3 regions of the Streptomyces sp. NPDC048057 genome follow, and region 2 is predicted to be linked to each of the others. Evidence: riboswitches for the same ligand, from Rfam matches in the RefSeq annotation. Region 2 holds a riboswitch; each other region holds the start of a gene.
The links. A riboswitch is a leader RNA that binds a small molecule or an ion and turns the genes downstream of it on or off. The one in region 2 is predicted to bind thiamine pyrophosphate.

Region 1: it holds a riboswitch for thiamine pyrophosphate, as region 2 does, so the genes downstream of both, thiC (phosphomethylpyrimidine synthase ThiC) here and thiO (glycine oxidase ThiO) in region 2, are expected to answer to the same signal.
Region 3: it holds a riboswitch for thiamine pyrophosphate, as region 2 does, so the genes downstream of both, AB0E05_RS08595 (thiamine ABC transporter substrate-binding protein) here and thiO (glycine oxidase ThiO) in region 2, are expected to answer to the same signal.

The regions. Positions count from the first base shown of each region.
Region 1 covers NZ_JBEZNF010000004.1:236,952-240,988, reverse strand. Annotated here, with positions in the region: gene AB0E05_RS06400 (SsgA family sporulation/cell division regulator) at 122-559, shown strand; gene AB0E05_RS06395 (YibE/F family protein) at 587-1,969, opposite strand; TPP riboswitch at 2,041-2,213, shown strand; gene thiC (phosphomethylpyrimidine synthase ThiC) at 2,208-4,001, shown strand.
Region 2 covers NZ_JBEZNF010000016.1:37,713-41,749, forward strand. Annotated here, with positions in the region: gene AB0E05_RS19980 (FAD-dependent oxidoreductase) at 1-1,003, opposite strand, end outside; gene AB0E05_RS19985 (hypothetical protein) at 1,130-1,468, opposite strand; TPP riboswitch at 1,580-1,692, shown strand; gene thiO (glycine oxidase ThiO) at 1,840-3,027, shown strand; gene thiS (sulfur carrier protein ThiS) at 3,024-3,239, shown strand; gene AB0E05_RS20000 (thiazole synthase) at 3,245-4,037, shown strand, end outside.
Region 3 covers NZ_JBEZNF010000006.1:93,326-97,362, reverse strand. Annotated here, with positions in the region: gene AB0E05_RS08605 (phosphatidate cytidylyltransferase) at 1-634, shown strand, start outside; gene rlmN (23S rRNA (adenine(2503)-C(2))-methyltransferase RlmN) at 714-1,820, shown strand; TPP riboswitch at 1,947-2,057, shown strand; gene AB0E05_RS08595 (thiamine ABC transporter substrate-binding protein) at 2,138-3,241, shown strand; gene AB0E05_RS08590 (iron ABC transporter permease) at 3,307-4,037, shown strand, end outside.

The DNA of each region.
Region 1 (4,037 bases), on a different contig from region 2:
GCATACAGCACGATTGTTGGGAGAGGTTCAGGGGTATCCTCCCTGACCCGTTTTCTGCTGACTTCATCCAGAAGGCTGCCAACCAGGCCCGATCCGGGCCTCCTTCACTGCGGGGTACACGATGCGCGACGAGTCGGTCCAGGCCGAGGTCCTGATGAACTTCCTTGTCTCCGAGGAGCTCTCGTTCCGGATCCCGGTGGAGCTCCGGTACGAGGTCGAGGATCCGTACGCCGTGCGGATGACCTTCCACCTGCCCGGTGACGCCCCGGTGACCTGGGCCTTCAGCCGCGATCTGCTGCTCGACGGAATCGTCGGGCCGAGCGGGGACGGCGACGTGCACATCGCGCCGATGGGCCCCGGCGAACTCGCCGACCTGGGCATCCGGCTCCAGGTCGGCGGGGACTGCGCGTACTTCCAGGTGAGCGCCGCCCCCGTGGTCGCCTTCCTCGACCGCACCGATCGCCTGGTCCCGCTCGGCCAGGAGCGGACCTTCGGCGACTTCGACACCGACCTGGAACAGGTGCTCAGGTCCATCCTCACCGGGGAGAACGCGGGCTGAGCGGCCCTGGGACACGCCCTGGCGCCGCTACTTCTTGCGGCGCCGGCCCCGGCCCGAACCACGGCTCGCGGGCACCGCCCCGCCGGGCTGCGGACGGTCGGCGGAGACCACCAGCGCCGCGAGCGCGGTGGTCACCGGGACGGAGGCGACCAGTCCGATCGACCCCACGAGGGTCCGGACGATCTCCTCCGCCACCAACTCGCTGTTGGCGACCGTCGCCACCCCGCTCTGCGCGATGGTGAAGAGCAGCAGCAGCGGCAGTGCGGCACCCGCGTAGGCGAGCACCAGCGTGTTCACCACGGAGGCGATGTGGTCGCGGCCGATCCGGATGGCCGCGCGGTACAGCGCCCGCGGCCCCATGGTCGGATCCGCCTGCCGCAGCTCCCACACGGCCGAGGTCTGGGTCACCGTCACGTCGTCGAGCACCCCGAGCGAGCCGATGATGACCCCCGCCAGCAGCAGACCGCTCATGTCGATCTCCGGATAGAGACCGTGGATCAGGCCGGTGTTGTCGTCGGTGTTGCCCGACAGCACCGCCCACTCGATGAAGACCGAGCCGAGCAGCCCGATCAGCAGCAGCGAGATCAGCGTGCCGAGGACCGCGACCGAGGTGCGCGCCGTCAGCCCGTGACACATGTAGAGCGCGATCAGCATGATGGCGCTCGCCCCGACCACCGCGACCACCAGCGGATTGGACCCCGCCAAGATCGCCGGCAGGATGAACAGCGTCAGTACGGCGAACGAGATGACCAGCGCGATCAGCGCCATCACCCCGCGCATCCGCCCCACCAGCACCACGGCGAGGGCGAAGATCCCGGCCACCACCGCCAGCGGGACCTTCCGGTTCACGTCGATGACGGCGTACTGGAGGTCCGGCGGAGCGTCCGGGGCGTACGCCACCACGACCTCCTGGTCCTTCTCCAACTGCCGCACCGCGTCCGGCTGGACGACCTCCGCGAAGACGCGGCCCTTGTGCTGGCCGGAGTCGATCCTGATGGTGGCCTTCTTGCACTCGCCTTCCTGCGCGGCGATCGCCTCCCGCCCCTGGGGCGTGCTGGTGTCCCCGGTCGCGGGCACCTGGGCGGAGTTCACGGACTTGCAGTCGATGCGCTCGATCCGGGTCACCGTGGCCTGTTCGGTCTGTCGGTCGAAGCCCACGCCGGTGCGCTCGTGGCCGGGCGCGGAGCCGGGCCACAGGACGACCAGACCCACGGCGACGGCCGTGGCGAAAGGAATCAGCACCGCGGCGATGACCCGACGCAGATGCCGCGAGACGGGCGCGGCGGGCCCGTGCCCGTGGCTGTGCCCATGTCCGTGGCCGTGTCCGTGGCCGTGTTGGTGGCCGTGTTCCTGGCCGGGCGCGGGCTGGGGAGCAGGGCCCTGCTGGGGGCCGGGCGGTGATGACGTCACCGACCGATCATCGCAAGAACGGCAGGGGCCCCCTGGTCAGCACGCCAGAAATGACGCTAGCGTGGTGCCACCTTTGCACACGCGGGAGCTCGGAGCACCGGGCTGAGAGGGCGCTGACCTCCGTAGACGTACTGCAGGGCCGGCCGCGAGAGCGCCGGCCCGCCACACGTCGCGGACACCGCTGCGTCGACCGCCGAACCTGTTACCGGGTAATGCCGGCGTAGGGAGTAGGTCTTCCATGACCGTTCAGGACGCACGCACGCCTGCCGTCGAACCCGCTGTCGACGGCGCCCGCACACCGGGCTGGCACAAGGCATACGTCGAGGGTTCCCGCCCCGACCTGCGGGTGCCGGTCCGTCAGGTGCACCTCACCAACGGCCGGGACGTGACGCTGTACGACACGTCCGGCCCGTACACCGACCCCACCGTCGAGACCGACGTGCGCCGTGGGCTGGTCCCGCTGCGCGAGAGCTGGATCGTCGCCCGCGGCGACACCGAGGAGTACGCGGGCCGGCCCGTGCGCCCCGAGGACGACGGGATCAAGCACACCTCGCCCCGCGGTGGACTGCGCAACCTGGACGCGGTCTTCCCCGGGCGCCCGCGCCAGCCCCGGCGCGGTCGGGACGGCCGGGCGGTGACCCAACTCGCGTACGCCCGCCGCGGCGAGATCACCCCCGAGATGGAGTTCGTCGCCCTGCGGGAGAACGTCTCCCCCGAGGTCGTGCGGGACGAGATCGCGGCCGGCCGCGCGGTGCTGCCGGCCAACGTCAACCATCCGGAGATCGAGCCGATGATCATCGGCAAGCGGTTCCTGGTGAAGGTCAACGCCAACATCGGCAACTCCGCCGTGACCTCCTCCATCGAGGAGGAGGTGGAGAAGATGACCTGGGCCACCCGCTGGGGCGCCGACACGGTCATGGACCTGTCCACCGGTCGCAACATCCACACCACCCGGGAGTGGGTGCTGCGCAACTCCCCCGTGCCGATCGGCACCGTGCCGCTGTACCAGGCGCTGGAGAAGGTCGACGGCAGGGCGGAGGAGCTGACCTGGGAGATCTACAAGGACACCGTGATCGAACAGGCCGAGCAGGGCGTCGACTACATGACGGTGCACGCCGGCGTGCTGCTGCGGTACGTGCCGCTCACCGCCCGCCGCAAGACCGGCATCGTCTCCCGCGGCGGCTCGATCATGGCCGCCTGGTGCCTGGCGCACCACAAGGAGTCGTTCCTGTACGAGCACTTCGAGGAGCTGTGCGAGATCCTCGCCGCGTACGACGTGACGTACTCCCTCGGTGACGGGCTGCGGCCCGGCTCGATCGCGGACGCCAACGACGAGGCGCAGTTCGCCGAGTTGAAGACGCTGGGCGAGCTGAACAAGATCGCCAAGCGGATGAACGTGCAGACGATGATCGAGGGCCCCGGGCACGTGCCCATGCACAAGATCAAGGAGAACATCGACCTCCAGCAGGAGATCTGCGAGGAGGCGCCGTTCTACACCCTCGGCCCGCTCACCACGGACGTGGCACCGGCGTACGACCACATCACCTCCGGCATCGGCGCGGCGATGATCGCCTGGTGGGGCACGGCCATGCTCTGCTACGTGACGCCCAAGGAGCACCTGGGGCTGCCCAACCGGGACGACGTGAAGACCGGGGTGATCACGTACAAGATCGCGGCGCACGCGGCGGACCTCGCCAAGGGGCACCCGGGGGCGCAGGAGTGGGACGACGCGCTCTCCGACGCGCGGTTCGAGTTCCGCTGGGAGGACCAGTTCAACCTGGCGCTCGACCCGGACACCGCGCGCGAGTTCCACGACGAGACGCTGCCGGCCGAGCCGGCGAAGACGGCGCACTTCTGCTCGATGTGCGGCCCGAAGTTCTGCTCGATGAAGATCAGCCAGAGCATCTCGGAGCAGTTCGGCGGTGCCTCCGCACCGGACGCGACGGCGGAGGAGATCACCGAGGGGATGCTCCAGAAGTCCAAGGAGTTCGCGGCGAGCGGGAACAGGGTGTACCTGCCGATGGCCGAGTGACCGGCTGACTGAACGACCGGCCCGACGGACCGGCCG
Region 2 (4,037 bases):
ACGGCACGGGGTCGTAGGCCTCCGGCGGCTCGGCTGCCGCCGTGGCGCCGACCGGTCCGGCGGCGGCCAGCTCGGCGATGACGTTGGCGGCGACGGTGCGCGGGCCCTGGAGCGCGTTGTCCCAGTGGTGCACCAGCAGGCGGCGGTCGTAGCGGGCCGAGGGGAAGGAGGCGCAGTCCCCCACGGCGTACACGCCGCTCAGCGAGGTGCGCAGATGCGCGTCGGCGGTGACCGCACCGTTCGGGTCGGTGGCGATCCCGGAGCCGGCGAGCCAACCGGTGGCGGGGCGGGCGCCGATGCCGACGACGACGGCCTCGGCGGGGATGCGCCGCCCGTCGGCCAGGACGACGGTCCCGGGCTCGACCCCGGCCACGCGCGCGCCGGTGACCAGCTCGACGCCGGCTTCCGCGTACCACTGCGCCATGGGGGCGGTGACCTCGGCGGGCAGGGCTTCGGCGAGGGGGCGGTCGGCGGCCTCGACGACGGTGACGGCGCAGCCGGCCTCCCGGGCGGCGGTGGCGAACTCGGCGCCGATCCAGCCGGCGCCCACCACGACGACGTCGTGCTGTCGACCGAGGACGGGCTTGAGCCGCTCGGCGTCGTCGAGCGTGCGCAGCAGGTGGACGCCGGGGACGGAGGCCGTGCCGGGCAGGGTGACGGGCTCGGCGCCGCTCGCGATGACCAGGACGTCGTACGGGACGGGCCCGGCTTCGGTGTCCAGCTCGCGCGCGGCGTGGCGCAGCCCGGTCACCTCGCAGCCGAGCCGCAGCTCCACGGCGAGCGCCTCGAAGTCCACGTCGAAGGCCGAGTCCTCGGCCTTGCCCAACAGGACGGCCTTGGAGAGCGGGGGTCGGTCGTAGGGCTGGTGGGGTTCGGCGCCGATCAGGGTGACGGGGCCGGTGAAGCCCCCTTCCCGCAGGGCGACGGCGGTCTGCACACCGGCCATGCCCGCACCGACGATGACCACGCCTCGTGCCTGCTGCTGTGTCTGCTGCTCGCTCACCCGTCAACCTTACGCACCTGACGACTCGTCAGAAAAGTGGGGTGTCACCCCGCCCGCCACGCCCGTGCCCGATGCCCGTACGTCGGCGCGGACGGGCGCCGCACCCCTCGCGCCGACGTCCGACCCCTACGGCACCTGTTCCACGACGCTCGTCCCGCTGCCCTCCTGGGACTCCCACTCCCAGCTCTCCTCCAGCCGGATGCGCCCGTCGGGCAGCTCCACCACGGTCGAGACGCAGTGCCCCGACGAGGTGCTGCCGTCGTCTCGCAACTGGACGTAGCGGAAGTCCAGCCGGTCGCCTTCGCGGGTGCCCACCAGATGGCCGCGGACCACGTCCCCGCCCTCGTAGTGGGCCCAGATCCGGCCGTCCTGCTCCCGGTACGCAAACCGGGTGCGGACGCCGACCTGACCCGGCGCCTGATCGGCGACGGGAGACAGCACGAGTCCGTCGAGCGAGCCTGCCACGGTGAACCGTCCTTTCGCGCTCCTGCACCCCGACCGCCCCCGGAGCACGGCGTCCCACCGGCCCCGACCGCCCTTACGGCACGTCACGGGCTGGGGTTAGGGTGGCCACCGTAAAGCACCCGCGGGAGCCCGGACGCACCGGGCTGAGAGGGAGGCTGGGCGGCCTCCGACCGTACGAACCTGATCCGGGTCATGCCGGCGAAGGGAGGAGCTGAAGACCCATGCCGCACGCTCTTGCGCCATCGGGCACCCCCGAGCCACCGCGGACGACCGGGCCACCACAACCCGCCGAAGCTCCCGCACCGCAGTCCGCGCCGTCATCCACACCACGTCCCACACCACGGCCCGCACCGCACCCCGCACCCCCACCCGTGGCGCAGTCAGCACCGCTGCCCCCACCGACGACGCGCCCCGCCGACGTGCTCGTCATCGGCGGCGGCGTCATCGGGCTCGTCACGGCCTGGCGCACCGCACAGCGCGGCCTGCGCGTCACCGTGGTGGACCCGACGCCCGGCGGGGGCGCCGCGCAGGTCGCGGCCGGCATGCTCGCCGCCGTCACCGAACTCCACTACGGGGAGCAGGCACTGCTCGCCCTCAATCTGGAGTCGGCGCGCCGCTACCCCGACTTCGCCGCCGAACTCGACCAGGCCAGCGGAACGGACATCGGCTACCGCGCCTGCGGCACCCTCGCCGTCGCCCTCGACGCCGACGACCGCGCCCATCTGCGGGAGCTGCACGCACTCCAGCAGCGCTCCGGACTGGCGTCCGAATGGCTCACCGGCCGTGAGTGCCGCCGCCTGGAGCCGATGCTGGCACCGGGCGTACGCGGCGGGCTACGGGTCGACGGCGACCACCAGGTCGATCCGCGGCGGCTCGCGTCCGCGCTGCTCACGGCCTGTGGCCGGGCCGACGTCACCTTCCACCGGGATCGGGCGGCCCGGCTGCTGGTGGACCGCGACCGGGCCGTGGGCGTCGCCCTGGCGGACGGCACCCGGCTGGCCGCCGACCAGATCGTGCTCGCCGGGGGCAGCATGAGCGGCCGGCTCGACGGACTGCCCCCGTCCGTACGCCCACCGGTGCGGCCGGTGAAGGGGCAGGTCATCCGCCTCCAGGTGCCCGCGCCCTATGCCCCCTTCCTGTCCCGGACCGTGCGCGCGGTCGTCCGCGGCAGCCATGTCTATCTCGTGCCCCGCGAGAGCGGGGAACTCGTCATCGGCGCGACCAGCGAGGAGTTGGGCTGGGACACCACCGTCACCGCCGGCGGGGTCTACGAACTGCTGCGGGACGCCCATGAACTCGTCCCCGGCATCACGGAACTCCCGCTCACGGAGACCCGCGCCGGACTGCGGCCCGGCTCGCCCGACAACGCCCCGCTGCTCGGCCCGACCGAGCTGCCGGGCCTGCTGCTGGCCACCGGCCACTACCGCAACGGCGTCCTCCTCACGCCGCTCACCGGCGATGTGCTCGCCGCGGCCCTGACCGACGGCGTCCTGCCCGAGGAAGCCCATCCCTTCACCCCCGCTCGCTTCACTCCCGTCCCTCAGGAGCAGCCCGTATGAACAGCTTTCCCCTGGTTGTCTCCCTCAACGGCGAACGGCGTGAACTCGCCACGCCCACCACGCTCGCCGCCCTGGTCGCCGAGGTGACCGCGGCCCCCGCCGGCGTCGCCGCCGCCGTCAACGAGACCGTCGTCCCGCGCAGCGCCTGGCCCGGCACGCTCCTGGGCGACGGCGACCGCGTCGAAGTCCTCACCGCGGTGCAGGGAGGGTGATCGACATGGCCGACGACCTGCTGACCATCGGCGACACGACCTTCACGTCCCGACTGATCATGGGGACGGGCGGGGCGCCCAGCCTCGACGTCCTCGAACGCTCCCTCGTCGCCAGCGGCACCCAGCTCACCACCGTCGCGATGCGCCGCGTCGACCCCTCGGTGCAGGGCTCCGTGCTCTCCGTGCTGGCCCGCCTCGGCATCCGGGTCCTGCCGAACACCGCGGGCTGCTTCACCGCCGGCGAGGCGGTGCTCACCGCCCGCCTGGCCCGTGAGGCGCTGGGCACGGACTGGGTCAAGCTGGAGGTCGTCGCCGACGAGCGGACCCTGCTGCCCGACCCGGTCGAGCTGCTGGACGCCGCGGAGATCCTGGTCGACGACGGCTTCACGGTCCTGCCGTACACCAACGACGACCCCGTGCTCGCGCGCCGGCTGGAGGACGTCGGCTGTGCCGCGGTCATGCCGCTGGGCTCGCCCATCGGCTCCGGTCTCGGCATCCGCAATCCGCACAACTTCCGGCTGATCGTCGAGCAGGCGGGCGTGCCGGTGGTGCTGGACGCCGGGGCGGGCACCGCGTCGGACGCCGCGCTCGCGATGGAGCTGGGCTGCGACGCGGTGATGCTCGCCTCCGCCGTCACCCGGGCGCAGGAGCCGGCGCGGATGGCCGAGGCGATGCGCTACGGGGTGGAGGCGGGCCGGCTGGCGTACCGGGCCGGCCGCATCCCCCGCCGCCACTTCGCCGAGGCGTCCTCGCCCACCGACGGCATGGCCGCGCTCGACCCGGAACGCCCCGCCTTCT
Region 3 (4,037 bases), on a different contig from region 2:
GGTGCCGCTCGCCGTCGGTGGTGCGGCGATGGTCGTCGCCGGGTACGTGCGCGGTGCGGAGGGAGCCTGGGTCGCCACGGCGCTCACGGCGCTCGCCGTGCTGGTGTGGCGGATGACGGAGCCGCCCGAGGGGTACCTGAAGGACGTCACGGCGGGGATCTTCGCCGTGTTCTACGTGCCGTTCCTGGCGACCTTCGTCGCCATGATGCTCACGGCCGACGACGGTGCCCGGCGCGTGTTCGCGTTCCTGCTGCTCACGGTGGTCAGCGACACCGGCGCCTACGCGGTCGGCTGGCGCTTCGGCAAGCGCAAGCTCGCTCCGCGCATCAGCCCCGGGAAGACCCGCGAGGGGCTGTTCGGGGCGGTGGGCTTCGCCATGGTGGCGGGCGCGCTGTGCATGCAGTTCATGATCGACGACGGCACCTGGTGGCAGGGCCTGCTGCTGGGCCTCGCGGTGGCGGTCAGCGCGACGCTGGGAGACCTCGGCGAGTCGATGATCAAGCGTGACCTCGGCATCAAGGACATGGGCACGCTGCTGCCGGGCCACGGCGGCATCATGGACCGGCTGGATTCGTTGCTGCCGACGGCGCCGGTGGTTTGGCTGCTGTTCGTGGTGTTCGTAGGAAGCGGCTGACCTGCGGCTTCACGGTGAAGGGCTTGTTATCCACAGGATGGCGAGCCCTTCGTCGTATCTCTGCGACACTGGATGGACCATGCCCAAGCCCGGAGAACTCACATTCATCGCGCCCCGCGGAGCCAAGAAGCCCCCGAGGCACCTTGCCGACCTCTCGCCCGCCGAGCGGAAGGACGCCGTCGCCGCGATCGGCGAGAAGCCCTTCCGCGCCAAGCAGCTGTCGCAGCACTACTTCGCCCGGTACGCGCACGACCCGGCTCAGTGGACCGACATCCCTGCCGCCGCGCGGGAGAAGCTGGCCGCGGAGCTGCTGCCCGACCTGATGTCGGTCGTGCGGCACATCTCCTGCGACGAGGACACCACCCGCAAGACCCTGTGGCGGCTGCACGACGGGACGCTCGTCGAGTCCGTGCTGATGCGCTATCCCGACCGGGTGACGATGTGCATCTCGTCCCAGGCCGGCTGCGGGATGAACTGCCCGTTCTGCGCCACCGGCCAGGCCGGGCTCGACCGCAACTTGTCGACCGCGGAGATCGTGCACCAGATCGTGGACGGGATGCGGTCGCTGCGCGACGGCGAGGTGCCCGGCGGCCCCGCCCGGCTGTCGAACATCGTCTTCATGGGCATGGGCGAGCCGCTGGCGAACTACAAGCGGGTGGTGGGCGCGATCCGTCGGCTCACCGACCCCGAGCCCGACGGCCTCGGGCTGTCCCAGCGCGGGATCACGGTCTCCACCGTCGGTCTGGTGCCGGCGATGCTGCGCTTCGCGGACGAGGGCTTCAAGTGCCGGCTCGCGGTGTCCTTGCACGCCCCGGACGACGAACTGCGTGACACCCTCGTCCCGGTGAACACCCGCTGGAAGGTCCGCGAGGTCCTGGACGCCGCGTGGGAGTACGCGGAGAAGTCGGGTCGTCGCGTCTCCATCGAGTACGCGCTGATCCGCGACATCAACGACCACGCGTGGCGCGGTGACCTGTTGGGCCGGCTGCTCAAGGGGCGGCGCGTCCATGTGAACCTGATCCCGCTGAACCCGACTCCGGGGTCGAAGTGGACCGCGTCCCGGCCGGAGGACGAGCGGGCCTTCGTCGCAGCGATCGCGGCCCACGGGGTCCCGGTCACGGTGCGGGACACCCGGGGGCAGGAGATCGACGGGGCGTGCGGACAGCTCGCCGCGTCCGAGCGCTGACGACGGGGGTCGTGCACGGGTCGGGTCGCGAGGCGGGCGCACTGCGCCTTCAGCGTGCGGGGTGCGCAGGCACCCGCCCCTGCCGCCGCCTGCGGCTGACCTTGTAGTCTGACCCGTACATCTGCATAAATCCGACAGGGGAGCGCCACAGCGCTGAGAGTGCGGTACCCATCAGACCGCAGACCCTCTGAACCTCGCCCAGGTCATTCTGGGTAGGAAGTTCGGTCACCACTCAAGCTGTTGCGCCCTGCCCGCGTCTTCGACGAGACCGGGCCGGGCCGCGTCTCTTCCTGGCCACCCCCAGGAGGAATCGATCCGTGAGCAGTATCAGGAAGAAGACGGTCGCCGCGCTGGCCGCGGCGCTCGGCGTGAGCGTGCTCGCCGCCTGCGGCGGGGAGTCCTCCGGTGACTCCGGAGCCAAGGACGGCGACGGCAAGGGCTCGAAGACGGTCACGCTGGTGAGCCACGACTCCTTCGCCGCCTCCGAGGCCGTGCTCAAGGAGTTCACCCGGCAGACCGGCTACACGGTCAAGGTCCTCAAGAGCGGGGACACCGCGGTCGCGCTCAACAAGGAGATCCTGACGAAGGGCTCCCCGCAGGGCGACGTGTTCTTCGGCGTCGACAACACCCTGCTGTCCCGCGCGCTCGACAACGGCCTCTTCACGCCCCACGAGGCCAAGGGCCTCGACCAGGTGCCGGCGACCGTGCAACTCGACAAGGACAAGCACCGGGTCACCCCGATCGACACCGGCGACGTCTGCGTCAACTACGACAAGAAGTACTTCGCCGACAAGAAGCTCGCGCCGCCGCAGACCTTCGAGGACCTGGCCAAGCCCGAGTACAAGGACCTGCTCGTCGTGGAGAACGCGGCCACGTCCTCCCCGGGCCTCAGCTTCGTCCTCGGCACCGTCGCGCACTTCGGCGAGGACGGTTGGCAGGACTACTGGAAGCAGCTCAAGGGCAACGGAGTCAAGGTCGTCGACGGCTGGGAGCAGGCGTACAACGAGGAGTTCTCCGGGTCCGCCGGGGGCAAGAAGGCCAAGGCCGACCGGCCGCTGGTGGTCTCGTACGCCTCCAGCCCGCCCGTCGAGGTGCTGTTCGCCGACCCGCAGCCGGCCGAGGCGCCCACCGGGGTCGCCACCGGGACCTGCTTCCGGCAGGTCGAGTTCGCGGGCCTGCTGAAGGGCGCGAAGAACGAGGCCGGCGGCAAGGCCCTGCTGGACTTCATGGTCTCCAAGACGTTCCAGGAGGACATGCCGCTGAACATGTTCGTCAACCCGGTGGTCAGCGGGGCGAAGCTGCCCGAGCTGTTCACCCGGCACGGCGCGGTGGTCGAGAAGCCGACGACGCTGGCGCCCGACACCATCTCCAAGAACCGTGAGCAGTGGGTTCAGACGTGGTCCTCGCTCGTGGTGAAGTGACCCGGCCCGCGGCGGGGCGCCGCGGCCGGGCGCCCCGCACGGGGAACGCGACACGGCTCGCCCTGATGGCGCTGCCCGTCGCGTTCTTCGGCGTCTTCTTCGCGTACCCCGTGGCCGCGATCGTCGGCCGCGGGCTGCGGGACGGCGGGCGTTGGCAGTTCGGGCGCATCGGCGAGGTGCTGGGCCGCCCGGACGTCCTCGACGTGCTGTGGTTCACCACCTGGCAGGCGCTGGCGTCGACCGCGCTCACCCTGTTCGTCGCGCTGCCGGGGGCGTACGTCACGGCCCGCTACGACTTCCCGGGCAAGCGGCTGCTGCGGGCGGTGGTGACCGTGCCGTTCGTGCTGCCGACCGTCGTCGTCGGCACCGCCTTCCTGGCGCTGCTGGGTCGCGGCGGACTGCTCGACGAGGCGTGGGGGATCCGCCTCGACACCACTGTGTGGGCGATCCTCCTCGCCCACGTCTTCTTCAACTACGCCGTGGTGGTGCGGACCGTGGGCGGCCTGTGGGCGCAGCTCGACCCGCGCCAGGAGGAGGCGGCGCGAGTGCTGGGCGCGGGGCGCTTCGCCGCCTGGCGCACGGTCACGCTCCCGGCGCTCGCGCCGTCCCTGGCCGCCGCGGCGCTGATGGTCTTCCTCTTCACCTTCACCTCCTTCGGCGTGGTCCAGATCCTGGGCGGGCCCGGCTTCTCGACCCTGGAAGTGGAGATCTACCGGCAGACCGCGCAACTGCTGGACCTGCGCACGGCCGCCGTCCTGACCCTGGTGCAGTTCGCCGCCGTCGGCGCGGTGCTGGG